Regions from separate parts of the Halopseudomonas sp. SMJS2 genome, predicted to be linked through region 1. Evidence: predicted binding sites of a transcription regulator. Region 1 holds the regulator's gene; each other region holds the start of a gene.
The links. The regulator FliA, encoded in region 1, starts transcription of late flagellar genes. The targets are predictions, from matches to a motif close to CTAAAGTTTNNNNNNNNNNNGCCGNTAA.
Positions count from the first base shown of each region.

Region 2: the regulator FliA is predicted to act here: its motif matches at 1,541-1,568, upstream of QAO71_RS13715 (methyl-accepting chemotaxis protein).
Region 3: the regulator FliA is predicted to act here: its motif matches at 1,626-1,653, upstream of QAO71_RS06870 (methyl-accepting chemotaxis protein).
Region 4: the regulator FliA is predicted to act here: its motif matches at 1,478-1,505, upstream of flgM (flagellar biosynthesis anti-sigma factor FlgM).

Region 1 is NZ_CP123445.1:2,190,657-2,194,572, reverse strand. It holds gene flhF (flagellar biosynthesis protein FlhF) at 1-1,261, shown strand, start outside; gene QAO71_RS10265 (MinD/ParA family protein) at 1,287-2,117, shown strand; gene QAO71_RS10260 (RNA polymerase sigma factor FliA) at 2,141-2,851, shown strand; gene QAO71_RS10255 (chemotaxis response regulator CheY) at 2,954-3,331, shown strand; gene QAO71_RS10250 (protein phosphatase CheZ) at 3,347-3,916, shown strand, end outside.
Region 2 is NZ_CP123445.1:2,913,267-2,917,182, reverse strand. It holds gene QAO71_RS13715 (methyl-accepting chemotaxis protein) at 1-1,475, opposite strand, end outside; gene QAO71_RS13710 (acetyl-CoA C-acyltransferase) at 1,610-2,788, opposite strand; gene QAO71_RS13705 (fatty acid--CoA ligase) at 2,990-3,916, shown strand, end outside.
Region 3 is NZ_CP123445.1:1,455,719-1,459,634, reverse strand. It holds gene chrA (chromate efflux transporter) at 1-718, shown strand, start outside; gene QAO71_RS06875 (RimK/LysX family protein) at 733-1,425, opposite strand; gene QAO71_RS06870 (methyl-accepting chemotaxis protein) at 1,754-3,364, shown strand; gene QAO71_RS06865 (Na+/H+ antiporter NhaC family protein) at 3,528-3,916, shown strand, end outside.
Region 4 is NZ_CP123445.1:1,176,910-1,180,825, reverse strand. It holds gene QAO71_RS05650 (chemotaxis protein CheV) at 1-558, opposite strand, end outside; gene flgA (flagellar basal body P-ring formation chaperone FlgA) at 669-1,391, shown strand; gene flgM (flagellar biosynthesis anti-sigma factor FlgM) at 1,539-1,856, shown strand; gene QAO71_RS05635 (flagellar protein FlgN) at 1,894-2,355, shown strand; gene QAO71_RS05630 (flagellar brake protein) at 2,423-3,166, shown strand; gene QAO71_RS05625 (MFS transporter) at 3,186-3,916, opposite strand, start outside.

The DNA.
Region 1 (3,916 bases):
GGATGCGTCCATCATCGCCAACCGGCGCGTAGCGGGTGGTGTCGAACTGACGGCGGCGCTGGATTACGAAGCGCCGCGGCTGACGCCGCCTACGCCTGGCCTGGATCTGGAGCTGAAGAAGACCCAGGAGCGCATTATCAGCGCCCGGGCCAGCCTGGAAGAGGGTGAGCGTCCTGCCGATGGCCCCAGCGTCAACCGTCAATTGTTTGGTGACAGCATGCGCCAGGCTGCCGAGCAGGGCTCGCCGGTCGCCCAGGGGTTGCTGGAGCGCCTGAACAGCGAGCGTGCCGCGCCGGCAGCCGAGGTGACCTCCAAGCCTCCGGCAATAGATGATCTCGACGCCATGCGCTCGGAAATTGCCGGTCTGCGAGGCATGCTCGAATCCCAGCTGGGTGGCCTGGCCTGGGGCCAGGTCAATCAGCATCAGCCGCGCCAGGCCAGCCTGTGGCGCAAGCTGATTCATCTTGGCCTGCCCGCCGAGCTGTGCAAGCAGCTGCTGGCCAAGGTTGCCGACGTGACCGATGTACGCCAGGCCTGGCGCCTGCTGCTGGCCCACCTGGCCCAGGGCCTGCCGGTGATGCGCGAGGAGCTGATCGACCGGGGCGGGGTGATTGCCCTGGTTGGCCCGACCGGCGCCGGCAAAACCACCACTCTGGGCAAGCTGGCGGCACGCTATGTGCTCAAGCACGGCAGCCAGAATGTGGCGCTGGTCACCATGGACACCTACCGTATTGGTGCCCATGAACAGCTGCGTACCCTGGGCCGCATTCTCAACGTACCGGTGCGGGTGGTCGATGAACAGAACAGCCTGAGCGAGGTACTGGAGGAGTTCGGCAACAAGCGACTGGTATTGGTCGATACCGCCGGCCTGCAAGCCCAGGACCCGCAACTGCGTGGCCAACTGAGCGAACTCGCGGCCCAGGGTGCGCGCATCAGCACTCTGCTGGTGCTGGCGGCGACCAGCCAGTATCGGGTGCTTCAGGCCGCCTGGCACAATTATCGCTGCTGTCATCCGGTCGGCTGCATTCTGACCAAGGTCGACGAAGCTGCTACGCTGGGCGAAGCATTGGGGCTGGCCATGGAACAGCGTCTCCCGGTAGCCTATGTGGCCGATGGCCAGCGCATCCCGGATGATTTGTCTCGTGGTGTTGGTCACCAATTGGTCAGTCGCGCGGTTGGTCTGGCCGGTAACGAGATGGCCGAGGACCAGACCATGGCCGATGTGTTTGCCGGTATACTCCACAACCAGTGCGCAAGTTAACGAATTGAGAAAGGCGACAGCACAGATGGGCAATCATCCGGTTCAGGTAATTGCAATCACTGGCGGCAAGGGCGGCGTGGGCAAGACCAATGTGTCGGTCAACCTCGCCCTGGCGCTGGCAGAGCTCGGCCGTCGAGTGGTGTTGATGGACGCAGACCTGGGGCTGGCCAATGTCGATGTACAGCTGGGTCTGCGGCCCAAGGCGACCCTGGCGGACGTTCTGGCCGGCAACTGCGATCTGCGTGAGGTGATGATCAACGGGCCGGGTGGTATTCGTATCGTCCCGGCGGCGTCCGGCGCGGCGGAGATGGTCAACCTGGGGCCGCGTGAACATGCTGGCCTGATCCAAGCCTTCAGCGATATCGGTGATGACATGGATGTCCTGCTGGTCGATACCGCCGCTGGTATCGGCGATTCGGTGGTCAGTTTTGTGCGCGCTGCCCAGGAAGTGATCGTGGTGGTATGCGATGAACCTACTTCGATCACCGACGCCTACGCGCTGATCAAGCTGCTCAACCGCGACCACGGTGTTTCCCGCTTCCGCATCCTGGCGAGCATGGTGCACAGCCCCCAGGAAGGTCACAACGTATTCAACAAACTGCTGCAGGTGACCGACCGCTTCCTGGAAGTGGCGCTGCAGTATGTCGGCGCTGTGCCTTACGACGAGACAGTGCGCAAGGCGGCACAGAAACAGCGCGCCACCTATGAAGCTTTTCCGCGCAGCAAGGCTTCGCTGGCATTTCGCGCCATCGCACGCAACGTGGACGGCTGGCCGTTGCCATCCAGCCCCCGTGGGCACCTGGAATTCTTCGTCGAACGCCTGGTGCAGCGGACCGGAACCGGAACCCCTTCATGAGCGTGGGGGGAGGTGGCGTCAATATGTATGCGCGCACCATGGGCGTGGCCAATGAGCAGGACCGCCTGGTGCAGCAGTTCGCGCCGCTGGTCAAGCGGATTGCCTACCATATGCTGGCGCGCCTGCCAGCCAGCGTGCAGGTGGAAGACCTGATACAGGCCGGCATGCTGGGCCTGCTGGAGGCTGCACGCAAATTCGATCATGGCAAGGGTGCCAGCTTCGAGACCTATGCTGGTATCCGGATCCGTGGCGCCATGCTGGATGATGTGCGCAAGGGTGATTGGGCCCCCCGCTCGGTCCACCGTAACACCCGCCTGGTCAGCAGCGCGATCCGCGCCGTTGAAGCAAAAGTAGGTCGTGACGCTAAAGATCACGAGGTTGCTGCCGAATTGGATATGAGCCTCGAAGATTACTATGCGATTCTCAACGACACGGCCGGCAGTCGGCTGTTCAGCTTCGAAGATCTGCTGGAGGCCGGGGCGCCGGCCGAAGTCGGCTCTGACCATGAAGCCCTCGACGGAGTGGAGGATGAACGTTTTCGCAAGGCGCTGGCCGAGGCGATAGGTCGGTTGCCCGAGCGCGAGCAACTGGTGCTGTCGCTGTATTACGATGAGGAACTGAACCTCAAGGAGATCGGTGCGGTGCTCGGCGTCAGCGAGTCCAGGGTCAGTCAGTTGCACAGCCAATGTGCCGCCCGCCTGCGCGCACGGATGGCCGATTGGCGCGACGATTGATCCGGCTTTCCCAGCGCTTCGCCTGGTCAGTAGCAACAGTTTCGCGAGGCGCACGCAAGTGCGCTTCTTCTGGTTTGTATGGAGGTCGACTTGGACAAGAACATGAAAATTCTCATCGTCGATGATTTTTCGACGATGCGACGCATTATCAAGAATCTGTTGCGGGATCTGGGCTTTACCAATACCGCCGAAGCGGACGATGGCACCACCGCGCTGCCGATGCTGCAGAGCGGCAGTTTCGATTTTCTGGTAACCGACTGGAATATGCCCGGCATGAGCGGTATCGACCTGCTGCGCGCCGTGCGCGCCGACGAGCGCCTGAAACACCTGCCGGTGCTGATGGTGACTGCCGAAGCCAAGCGTGACCAGATCATCGAAGCAGCTCAGGCCGGGGTGAACGGCTATGTGGTCAAACCTTTCACTGCCCAGGCACTGAAGGAAAAGATCGAAAAGGTTTTCGAGCGAATCGAGGCCAGATAGGCACCGGGGGGCGTTATGGCACTGAGCAACAATCCCGGCCAGGCAATCGCTGATGAATTCGAGCATTCCCTGAAAAACAATGCCCGGAAGCTGGTGGACCACCTCGAAGAGGGGGACTACGGCGAGGCAGTACTGGTCATACACGAGATCAATCAGGCCCGCGACCGCAGCCTGTATTACGAAGTCGGTAAGCTGACCCGTGCGCTGCACAACTCGATCATCAATTTTCAGATAGACACGGCCCGCACGCTGGACGGCGATGCCGAAGCGACCGAGGCATCGAAGATTTCCGACGCCTCGGACCGTCTGGACTACGTCGTTCGGCTGACCGACAAGGCCGCCAACCGCACCATGGATCTGGTTGAGAGCAGCGCTCCGGTGGTGTCCGCGCTGGGCCAAGAGGCGGCGAACCTGCGCACCGAGTGGGCGCGGCTGCAGCGCCGCGAGATGAGCGCGGCGGAATTCCGCGAGCTGTCGCGCAACATTCTGGCGTTCCTTGAGCGCAGCGAGCAGCAGAGCGGTGAAGTGTCAGCGAATCTGAACGACATTCTCATGGCCCAGGATTACCAGGACCTCACCGGTCAG
Region 2 (3,916 bases), 720 kb from region 1:
AACCCGCGACCCGCATCGCCGGCTCGGGCAGCTTCGATTGCGGCGTTGAGTGCCAGCAGGTTGGTCTGCTCGGAAATGCCCTTGATCACATCGAGGATATGGCTAATGTCCTCGGTACTGGTATTCAGGGTCTCGATCTGTTCCCGCGAGGTATTGATGGTATCGGACAGGGCAGTCATCGCCTGAATGGTCCTGGCCATGACTTGCCGCCCATCTTCCGCTTGCTCGCTGGCGTTGCTGGCCTGGTTGGAGGCGTCGGCCGCGTTGCGGGCAATTTCCTGAGCGGCGGCGCCCAGCTCGTTGATGGCTGCGGCCACGCTTTCGGTGCGAGCGCTCTGTTCGTTGGAGCCGGCAATGGACGAGTTGGACGCGTTCATTACCCGCACCGCCAGGTCATGCACCTGACCTGTAGCAGAGGCCACTTCGCTGATGGAGGCATGGATGCGTTCGACGAACTGATTGAACGAGGCGCTCAGCTCACCGAATTCGTCGCGGCTTTCGACCGCCAGCCGGCGGGTCAGATCACCTTCACCGTCGGCGATATCCGCCATCGCCCGGCCCATGTTCTGCAGCGGACGCATCAGTATTTTGATCAGCAGGCTCAGCAGCATGGCAATGGCGGCTACCGCGACCAGCATGGCGATGATCGCCGAGGTGCGGAACTGCGCCAGCGGGGCGTAGGCCTGGTCCCGATCGATGGACAGGCCGATATACCAGTTCACCGAGGGCAGGCCGCTGATCGGCGTAAAGGACAGCATGCGCTCCTGACCATCCAGCTGTACTTGCTGCAGCTCCCGCTCCATACGCAACTCGCTCGCGCTGTAGATCTCCTTGAGGTGCTTCATCAAGTGGGACTGTTCGGGAGAGACCAGGATCTGACCGCTATCACTGACCAGGAACGCATGGCCCAGACCACCGAAGTCCACCGAATTGATGATGCCGACGAGGGTGTCCAAGCTGAGGTCAGCGCCGACCACGCCAGCGAGTTGACCATGACGCGTGACCGGTGTGGCCATGGTCAATACCAATCCATTGGTGACCTGATCGAGATAAGGTTTGGTCAGGATGCTGCCGTTGGCCTTCACCGCATCGGTATACCACGGCCGGGTGCGGGCATCGAAGTCGTCGGGCAGCTCCACAGGCGGATGCTGGATGAGGCTGCCATCGGCACTGCCAAGGTAAGTGAGTAGGTACTGCGAACTGAAGGTCGGTTGGCCAACCAGCTCAGCCCGGGTAGTTTCCAGCGGGTGGTTGGCGATGTTCTCGGCCAGGTTCTCCATTAACAACAGGCGGCCGCTGAGCCAGTTCTCTACGCTGCTGGCGGTGAGCTTTCCGGCTTGGTCGATGGAGAATTCCAGATTGTTACCAATGCTGTTGCGTTGCAGATAATCGTTGTACAGCGCGAATAGAGAGAACGCCAGAATGACGATGCCGCAGCCGGCAAGCAGGATTTTATGACTGAATTTGAGGTTCATGGCCGCCTGTACCTTGGAAAACGGAAAGCCGGGCCAGAAGGTGCCCGGTCGGTTACGTCAAGGTCGTATCGGCAGCGAGACAGGGAGCTTGAGGGCGAAAGACGCCCGCCCAGCGGGCAGGCGTCAGCCATTGGTCACACCAGTTCGATGGCTACCGCAGTCGCTTCACCGCCACCGATGCACAACGAGGCCACGCCACGCTGGCCGCCGGTCTGTTGCAGGGCGTTGATCAGCGTCACGATCAGCCGCGAGCCGGTGGAGCCCACCGGGTGACCCTGGGCGCAGGCGCCGCCAAAGATGTTGACCTTGCTGTGATCCAGCCCGTGTTCGCGCATGGCCAGCATGGTGACCATGGCGAAGGCTTCGTTGATCTCGAACAGATCGACATCATCCTTGCTCCAGCCGATCTTGTTGAACAGGTTGGTCATGGCACCGACCGGGGCGAGGGTGAACTCGCTCGGGTCCTGGCTCTGGGTGGCGTGGCCGACGATCCGGGCCAGCGGCTGGAGGCCGCGACGCTTGGCTTCGGACTCGGTCATCAGCAGCAGGGCACTGGCACCATCGGAGATCGAGCTGGCGTTGGCAGCGGTGATGGTGCCGTCCTTGGCGAAGGCCGGACGCAGGCCGGGAATCTTCTCGATATTGGCGTTGTGCGGCTGTTCATCATCCTTGACTACCACGTCGCCCTTGCGCGAGGCCACGGTCACCGGAATGATTTCGCTGTTCAGGGCGCCACTGTCAATGGCCTTCTTGGCCCGGGTCAGGGACTCGATGGCGTAGGCATCCATATCTTCGCGGGTCAGACCGTACTTGGTCGCGGTTTCCTGGGCGAAGGAGCCCATCAGCCGACCGGTCTGCGCATCTTCCAGGCCGTCGAGGAACATGTGGTCCTTGATTTCGCCATGGCCCATGCGCAGCCCGCCGCGCGCTTTCTCGATCACGTAGGGGGCATTGGACATGCTTTCCATACCGCCGGCGAGCATGATCTGATTGGAGCCAGCCTTGAGCATGTCAGTCGCCATCATCACTGCCTTCATGCCTGAACCGCAGAGCTTGTTGATGGTGGTGCAGCCGGTGGCGCTGGGTAGCCCGGCCTTGAGACTGGCCTGGCGGGCGGGACCCTGCTTGAGGCCGGCTGGCAATACGCAACCCATGATCACCTCTTCGACATCCGCCGGGGCGATGCCGGCCCGTGCCACCGCCTCGCGGATGACCAGAGCGCCAAGATCTACCGCCGATACGCTCGACAGGCTTCCCTGAAAACCACCCATGGGCGTACGGACGCCGCTGACAATGACAATGCTTTCGGACATGGTGACTCCTGAAAATATGACTGATTGTTTATTTATGGTCATCAAGCGACTTTATACGCGCTTTAAACCCTTATTGTCGACTGCAAACCTTTGTATGATCGGGATACACAAGAGCCATGGTTGTCCTGCTCCGCTGTCGCTATATTAAATGCAGAACCGCGGGGCAGGCCCCGGCAAGCCAACAACAAGAAAGGTCGCATCATGTTGAATACACGGATTTTACCGCCCACCGAGCAGGCTCACTCCACGCCGTTGCTGATCAAGAACCTGTTGCTGTCGGGGGTGCGTTATGAAGCCTCGCAGGAAATTGTCTATCGGGACATCAGCCGTTACGACTATGCCACCTTCAACCAGCGTATCTGCCGGCTGGCCAATGCGCTGACCCAGGCGGGGGTCAAGGCCGGGGATACCGTGGCGGTACTGGATTGGGACAGCCACCGTTATCTGGAATGCATGTTTGCCATTCCGATGATTGGCGCGGTGCTGCACACCGTGAATGTACGGCTGTCGCCGGAGCAGATCGTGTACACCATGAATCACGCTGACGACATCATGGTGTTGGTCAACAGCGAATTCCTGCCGTTGTACCAGGCCATTGAGCCGCAACTGACCACAGTGACGTCGACCATTTTGCTCACCGACGGTGAGGACAAGGTTGCCGAACTGCGCGGGTTCGCCGGTGAGTATGAACAGTTGCTGGCTGCGGCGGACAGCACTTACGAGTTCGCCGATTTCGACGAGAATTCGGTCGCCACCACCTTTTACACCACCGGCACCACCGGCAACCCCAAGGGTGTGTATTTCACCCACCGGCAATTGGTACTTCACACCCTGACCCAGGCCGGCATGCTCAATGGCCTTGGGCATGAGCAACTGCTCAGTAACCGCGACGTCTACATGCCGATCACGCCGATGTTCCATGTGCATGCCTGGGGCATGCCCTACACCGCGACCATGCTCGGTGTAAAACAGGTCTATCCCGGCCGTTACGAGCCGGAGCTGCTGGTCAAGCTGATCCAGCAGGAGCAGGTGACTTACTCGCATTGCGTACCGACCATTCTGCAGATGCTGCTCAATGCCAAGGCAGCCGAGGGACACGACTTCGGTGGGATGAAAATCATCATCGGC
Region 3 (3,916 bases), 730 kb from region 1:
GCCCTTCATCTGGAGCCAGCCGCTGATTCTATTGATTGCCGGTTTGCTCGGTCTCTTGCTCGTCAGCCCCGACACAGATGAACAGCAGGATGAATTGCCAGTCCATATCACGCGTCGAACCGGCTCGATGGCCTTGGCGCTGTTTTTCCTTCTCCTGCTTGGCTTGCCCCTGCTGGTCACACTGATCCCCAGCCAGATGCTGGCATTGGTGGACAGCTTCTATCGAGCAGGCTCACTGGTGTTCGGTGGTGGGCATGTAGTGTTGCCACTGCTGGAGGCGGAAACGGTGCAACCCGGCTGGGTGGATATCGATACCTTTCTGGCGGGCTATGGCGCAACCCAGGCCGTGCCCGGTCCGCTGTTTACCTTCTCCGCCTTCCTCGGCACGGCGATGGATTTCGGCCCGCCCGGCTGGGTCACTGGGCTGATCTGCCTGCTGGCGATCTTCCTGCCATCGTTTCTGCTGGTGATCGGTGCGCTGCCGTTCTGGGCGCAGCTGCGTCACAGCCCCCGCACCCGGGCGGCGCTGGCGGGTATCAATGCTGCGGTGGTGGGCCTGCTGCTGGCGGCGCTGTATCAGCCGGTGTGGACCAGCGCCATTACTACGCCGCAGAGCTTCGCCCTGGCGCTGGCTGCGCTCGTTGCATTGGTATTCTGGAAACTGCCGCCGTGGCTGGTAGTTCTCGCCACGGCGGTGCTGGGCTGGCTGTCAGCTTGAGATGGCCTGACGGCTCACTCACCGCCTTCCTGCTCGTCGTCTTCTTCTTCCGCTTCTGACGGCTGGTCGATCTGGCTGTCATCCACCAGATTGGCGTCTTCCTTCATCTGCTGCTGCCGGTCGCGCTCGTCTTCGCTGGCCGCATCCGGGCAGTCCAGTGGCAGCATGAAGGTATCGGATACGTCGATCAGACCGATGTGTTCGATGGTACGTCGACCAAGCAGAACCGGGTAGGTCATATCGCTGCGATCGCGCAAGGAGAACTGCTCCTCGTAGACCCGGTTACCAATGCACATGCGCATCTTCACCACCGGCCGATAGTCCTCGCCACCGGCGCCGCGCACGGTCATCTGTCTATATACCGGACGCTCGAAATGCAGGGTGACCTTGTTTCCAGTATCAGCATCCACCACCGGTACGTCGTAACGCACCCACCGCTTGCCCTTGCGGGTGAAGCGTTCCATGTTCACCGCATGCATGGACGAAGTCAGCGCGCCGGAATCCACTTTGACCTTGACGACGGCTTCCTCGGGCAGGATCAGCCCCTTCTCGACCCAGCCGACCACTACTTTGCCGGCGATATCTTCGGTCAGAACGGCCTCTTCCGGCGGGTCGATGGCTTCTTTGGCATCCGCAATCACACCATTGGATACCACGGCTGTGCTCAATAGGGCTGCGAGGGACAAGCTCTTGATAGATAACTGCATAAAATATCCTTTGGGAAACAAACAGATAGACCGGGGCGTAGGCGAAAAGTGCCATCCCTGCCGAACAGCGGCGGCAATTTAGCACGCCGTAGCAACCACCGGAAGCTCCACAATGGCGCGGAGTTGCAGCTGGATCGCCGTACAGAGAGATTCAGCTGACGAATAGTGGCCTATCGACACTGGCCAGCAAGTGAAAAGTACTTCAGTATCCGCCAATCCGACCGATAAAGCAGAAGGTAGTCTGGCTCAGCCAGGCCGCAGTTACCAGAAAACAGATGCCGGAGAGGGAAGAATGGACCTGTTGCGCAGAATAAGAATTAACCAACGGATGTGGCTCATCCTGATTGTCTCGCTCGCCAGCTTGCTGGTGCTTACTTTCATTTCACTCGACCATCTGCGCAAGGAAATCCATTCCGCTCAGATCACCAAAGCCACCCACCTGGTGGAAACCGCACATGGGCTGCTGGCCCATTACCACGCCCGGGAACTCAGTGGCGAACTCACCGGCGAGCAGGCGCGGCAGCAGGCACTCGAAACCCTGCGCGGCTTGCGCTACGACGGCAACGAGTATTTCTGGGTCAATGGCATGGACTATGTCATGCGCATGCACCCCTTCGCACCGGAAACCGAAGGTGTCGACCTCAGCACCCTGGGTCGCGACGGCTCCGTCAGCGTCATCCAGGAGATGGTCAAGCTGGCACGCAACCAGGGTACCGGCTACTACGAATATGACTGGGTCAAACCGGGCGGCACCGTTGGCGAGGGTACGCCGGTCCGCCGCCTGGCCGCGTTCACCCATTTCAAGCCTTGGGATTACATGATCGGCACCGGCATCCTGCTGACCGAAATGGAGAGCCGGTTCCGTACCCAGGTCATCTGGGCGCTGTCGGTGGTAGCGGTGATCCTACTGATCATGATTGCCAGCCTGTATGTCATCGGCCGCAGCATCACCCGGCCGCTGGATCATGTGGTGCGAGCCATGAGTGAGATCGCCGATGGCGACGGTGACCTGACACGCACGCTGGACGCCAGAGGGCAGGATGAGCTGGCCCTGCTGGCCCGGCACTTCAATACCTTCACCGGCAATCTGCGCAAGCTGATTCAGCAACTGGGCGACGGCGCCAACCAGATGATCAGTGCCAGCCAGCAACTGGACCAGATCAGCCATGCCAGTCTCGCTGGCATGACCCGCCAGTCCGAACGCATGGAACTCATGGCCACAGCGGTCAATGAGATTACCTACGGCGTACAGGACGTGGCGCAGAATGCCAACGCCGCCGCGCAGGAAGTGGAGAACGCCAACGAGGGCGCTGATTTCGGCCGGGGGCAGGTGGAGAAGACCATCGCGCAGATTCAGCACCTGTCTACCAGCGTGAATACCGCAGTGGACCACATGGCTACGCTGTCTGCCGATGCCCGGGAGATTGCCACGGTACTGGATGTGATCCGCGCCATTGCTGAGCAGACCAACCTGCTGGCGCTCAACGCCGCCATCGAGGCCGCCCGCGCCGGCGAAATGGGCCGCGGTTTCGCTGTGGTGGCGGATGAGGTGCGCAACCTGGCCCAGCGCACCCAGAAGTCCACCGAGGAAATCCACGGCATGATCACCCGCCTGCAGACCAATACCGAATCGGTGGTCAGCGTGATCAACGAAAGCAGCCGCTATTCCGAGCTCAGCGTCGAGCAGGTCAATGCCGCAGGACAGGCGCTGGAACAGATCGCCACCTCGATGCAGCATCTGGTCAGCCTGAATGCGTCCATTGCCAGCGCAACCACCCAGCAGTCCACCGTGGTGGAAGATGTGAACCGCAACGTGACCGAGGCGGCGGAGCTGGCTCGGGAAACCACCGACGGCGCCCAGCAGACGGCCCAGGCCAGCCAGCATCTGGCGCGCATCGGTCAGCAGATCAGCGGGTTGATCGGGCGCTTCAGAATCTGAGGCAGCGGTGCCTAGTCGCAACGGCGTCCATGGACGCCGGTTTGCGGTGCACCGGCCAGGTATTGACCCGAAACAATTTCATCTGGAACTTTTGACAGCACCAGAACCATGCGGCAGAGTACGCGCCCTCCCTTGCAATTGATCTTTCGAACAGGACGTAACCATGAACGCAGTGGTCGTTGCGGTAGCAGTAATGCTCATCCTGAGCCTGTGCCGTGTACACGTAGTCGTGGCGCTGATTATCGGCGCCGTTACCGGTGGCCTGCTGGGCGGCTTGAGTCTGGATGCCACTCTGCAGGCATTTCAGAATGGCCTAGGTAAAGGTGCCAACGTAGCCCTGAGCTATGCCTTGCTCGGCGCCTTCGCCGTGGCGATCGCCAAATCCGGCACCGCACACGCTTTGGCGGACCGCGCCCTGCTCATGATCAACGGCCAGCGCGAAGGTGGTACCGGGAAACTGCGCATCATTCTCCTGTTCATGCTGCTGGTGGTAGCCCTGGCCTCGCAGAATATCCTGCCGATCCATATCGCCTTCATTCCGCTGCTGGTCCC
Region 4 (3,916 bases), 1.0 Mb from region 1:
GACCACCAACACCTTGCGACTGGTGGTGGCCGCCAGCGTCTGTACTTCCTCAGTCTGTGCCTGCTGCGGCACGGTCCGCTCACCGGCGAGCACTTCGGCCAGCACCTTCTCCACGTCGATGATTTCCACCATTTGCTCATCGACCCGCGTTACTGCGGTCAGGTAGTGCTCCCGGCCGGCGCCCTTGGGCGGCGCATGCACGTCGGACCAGTTCAGATTGACGATGCGTTCCACGGCTCGCACCAGAAAGCCCTGTACCCGGCTGTTGTACTCGGTGATGATGACAAACGCGGAGGACAGGTCCTCCAGCTCCCGACCACCCGTGGCCTTGCCCAGATCAATGATCGGCAAGGTTCCACCGCGGATATGTGCCACGCCCCGCACCATTGGATTCAGCTTGGGCAACGAGGTCAGCCGGGGGCACTGGAGCACCTCCTTGACCTTGAATACGTTAATGCCGTACAGCTGCCGACCGCCCAGCCGGAAGAGCAGCAGCTCGAGCCGATTCTGTCCGACCAATTGGGTGCGCTTGTCTACCGAATCCATTATGCCAGCCATGAATAGCTCCTCTCAGATACAAACCAGGCATGGTCCTTGCACCACTTTCATCAGCACACATTCGACGCCGGCATTTTGACGGCGTCACTTGAGTCAGGGCTTCGGATTCCATGCAGTTACCGGCATTTCTCATCAAACTGATCGCGGCTATTGCGCTGCTGAGTTCCAGCAGTCTGAATGCCAGTCCGCTTATTGATCAGCTTATCGGCACGACCACCGACTATCTTGAACAGAAAGTTGCCGCACATCTTGCCAGCAGTACCGCCGAGGCGCGTTTCGAGATCACGGTCAGCCGACTCGATCCGCGGCTGCGGCTGCCATTGTGCCCGGCCGACGCGATCCAGGCCAATCTGGAAAGCCCGGAAGTACCAATCGGGCGCGTCACTGTACGCATCAGTTGTGATAGTGAGGTGCAATGGCGGCTGTTCGTGCCGGCGACTGTCGACCTGTTCCAGCCGGTGGTGGTGACTACCCGCCCGCTACCACGCCATGGCGTCATCAGCGCCGGTGATGTCACCCTGCTTGAACGCAACGTCGGCAACCTCAGCGGCAGCTATCTGACACGCCCGGAGCAAGCCATCGGTCTGCGCACCCGGCGTCCGGTTGCCGCTGACAGCGTACTGGGCGCCAACCAGCTGGAGCAGGACGAAACGGTAAAGCGCGGTGACAAGGTGGTGATCAGCGCGGCCAACAGCCGGGTCTCGGTGCGCATGCCGGGCGAGGCGCTGGAAAGCGGCAGTACCGGCAGCCAGATCAGGGTGCGCAATACTCGCTCGGACCGTGTGATTCGGGCCCGCATCATCGGCCCCGGTCAGGTCGAAGTGGCAATGTGATGTGGCATCCCGAATCGACTATACTTGTCGCCATCCAATCAGGCATGCAAACTGTGCAGCAGGTCACACAATTATTTCTCCCAGCCCTAAAGTTTCTGCCGTGGCTGCCGTTACAGCAGAAGGCATTCAGGTTCTGAGGACACACCCATGGTCATAGATTTCAATACCGGCGGCACCAATAACGCCGCCCGCAGCAGCCAGACCGGCGCAGCCAGTGGCAAGCGCGATGTGGCGGCGGAACGCCCGAGCGACGACGCACCGACCGCCGGCAAACCGGCAGCCGCCGACTCCGGGGTCAAGTTGAGCAATCAGGCGCAGCAACTGCAGGCTATCGAAGAACGCCTGCGGGAACTGCCGGAAGTGGACAGCGCACGCGTCGAGCAGATCAAGCAGGCCATCGCCGACGGTAGCTATCAGATAGACAGTACGCGGATCGCCGACAAACTGATCGCTCTCGAGCAGTGATCTGATGGTGGCCGTGCAGCCCAGCGGAGAATGAAGGATGCAGGATCTCAGCGCACTTTTTGCCCAGGCCACACAACATTGCGAGCAGTTCGCCGAATTGCTTGATCAGGAACGCCAGGTTCTGCTCGATCAGGATATGGACGCTCTCGACGCCCTGACCAAGACCAAGACACCGCTGATCGCAGTTCTGGTCGCTGACGAGCAAGCCCTGTCCGCCCAGTGCGAAACACTCAGCAAACCGGCTTCACAAAGCCTGACCGACTTTATCGGCAGCCTGGATAACCCCGCGTTGGCCGCCCAGCACACCGACTTCCTCACTGCTGCCGAACGCTGCCAGAATGCCAACCTGCGCAATGCCAGACTGATTCGCCACAGCCAGCATATCAACTCCCGATTGCTGGACCTGCTGCGCAACCAGGGCGAAGCCAGCCAGAATGTGTACGATCGTCAGGGGAACGCCAGTCGCTCCGCATCCGGGCGCCCGATAAGCCGTGCCTGACAAGGATGTCGCTGGCCTGCCTAGCCAGCCACATTGACTCCATCGCCAGCGAGAAACCGTCGTGTCAATGTTATTCGAACAAGAGGGCAGCCCGCAGCCGCCCCGGGAAGTTACCGCCAGCATCGAAATTCACATTCTGCTGAAGAACCTGCAGCAATTTCACATTCCTCTGAACATCACCTTCGATGGTCGCAGCCAGACCTTCCAGAGCTATATCGTTGATCTGGATACCCAGAACGGGGCCCTGCTCATCGACGAAATGATTCCGCACATCGGTGACAAGTGGGCCAGCCAGGGAGAAAGCTTTCGGATAGATGCCTGGCTGGACGGTGTGCACATGCGCTGGGTGGGAGCTGATGCACAGCGGGTGATGCTCGAGGATGCCCCCGCCTTCAGCGTGCCGCTGCCCCACAGCATGATCTACCATCAACGTCGCGGCGCGTTCCGCGCCACCGTGCAACGCAGTATCGATACCCGGGTGGAGCTGATTCACGCCAAGCATCAACGACGCTTCGAGGGAGAGCTGCTGGACATTTCCGCGACCGGCTGCAAGGCCCGCCTGTTGGGTAATCACGTGCAAGGGCTGCAGCCGGGAGAGCGTTATGAGCTGAGCCGACTGCTGTTACCGGATACCGCCGAGTTCGATATCAATCTGGAGATACGCCACCGCGAATATCACCAGGACAGCGGCACCACGCATGTCGGGCTGCGCTTTCATCAGCCCAGCCCACAGGCCCAACGGCCAATCGACCGCTTCGTACATTATCTGCAACGCGAAGCACGCCGGCTGGAGAAGGAAGACCTGTTCTGAGGTGCTTTCGTTTACCAGCCTAGCCCGGCCGGTGCTCATCATCCTCTTCGGCGACCGGCTGCTCCTGAGGGTCCGTCTCTTCTTGCATCTGATCGATCACCACCTGCTCGTCGACTCGGGGGTCGATGGCCGCGGCCAGCGGTGACGAGGCCAGGTTACCGGCAGCAGGCATGAACTGGATCGGCGCCTCTTCGACGAGATGTTCTCCGGTAACCCGTTCCGGCCGCACGAAGATCACCAGCAGCAAACTGCTACAAGCCATGAAGACGTACAACATCGGCGCGCCGCCAAACTTCATCAGCACGGACCCGAGCAATGGCCCGGCACTGGCACCCAGGCCAAAGGTGACCAACAGCATCGCCGACAGCAGCACGCGCTCCTCCTGCTCAACGTGGTCGTTGGCCAGCGCCACTGCCAGCGGATAGAGCGTGAACGCCAGCAGCCCAAAGATGCCGGTCAGCAATAACAGTAACTGCGGCCAGGCCACCAGAGCAATGAGCAGCGAGACGGTGGTGAGGACGATGGCGTTTACCTGGATCATCCGGCTACGGTCCAGGCGATCAGACAGCCAGCCCGCAGGCCACTGGGCTAATAGCCCCGCGCCAATGGTGACCGCCATGAACACGCCGACATGCTCGGTGTCCAGACCAACCGAACTGGCATACGCCGGCGCCAGCCCGTAGAAGGCGCCCAACAGCAATCCGGCCACGCCGATGGTACTCAGCGCCTGGGGAATACGCTTGACGAACA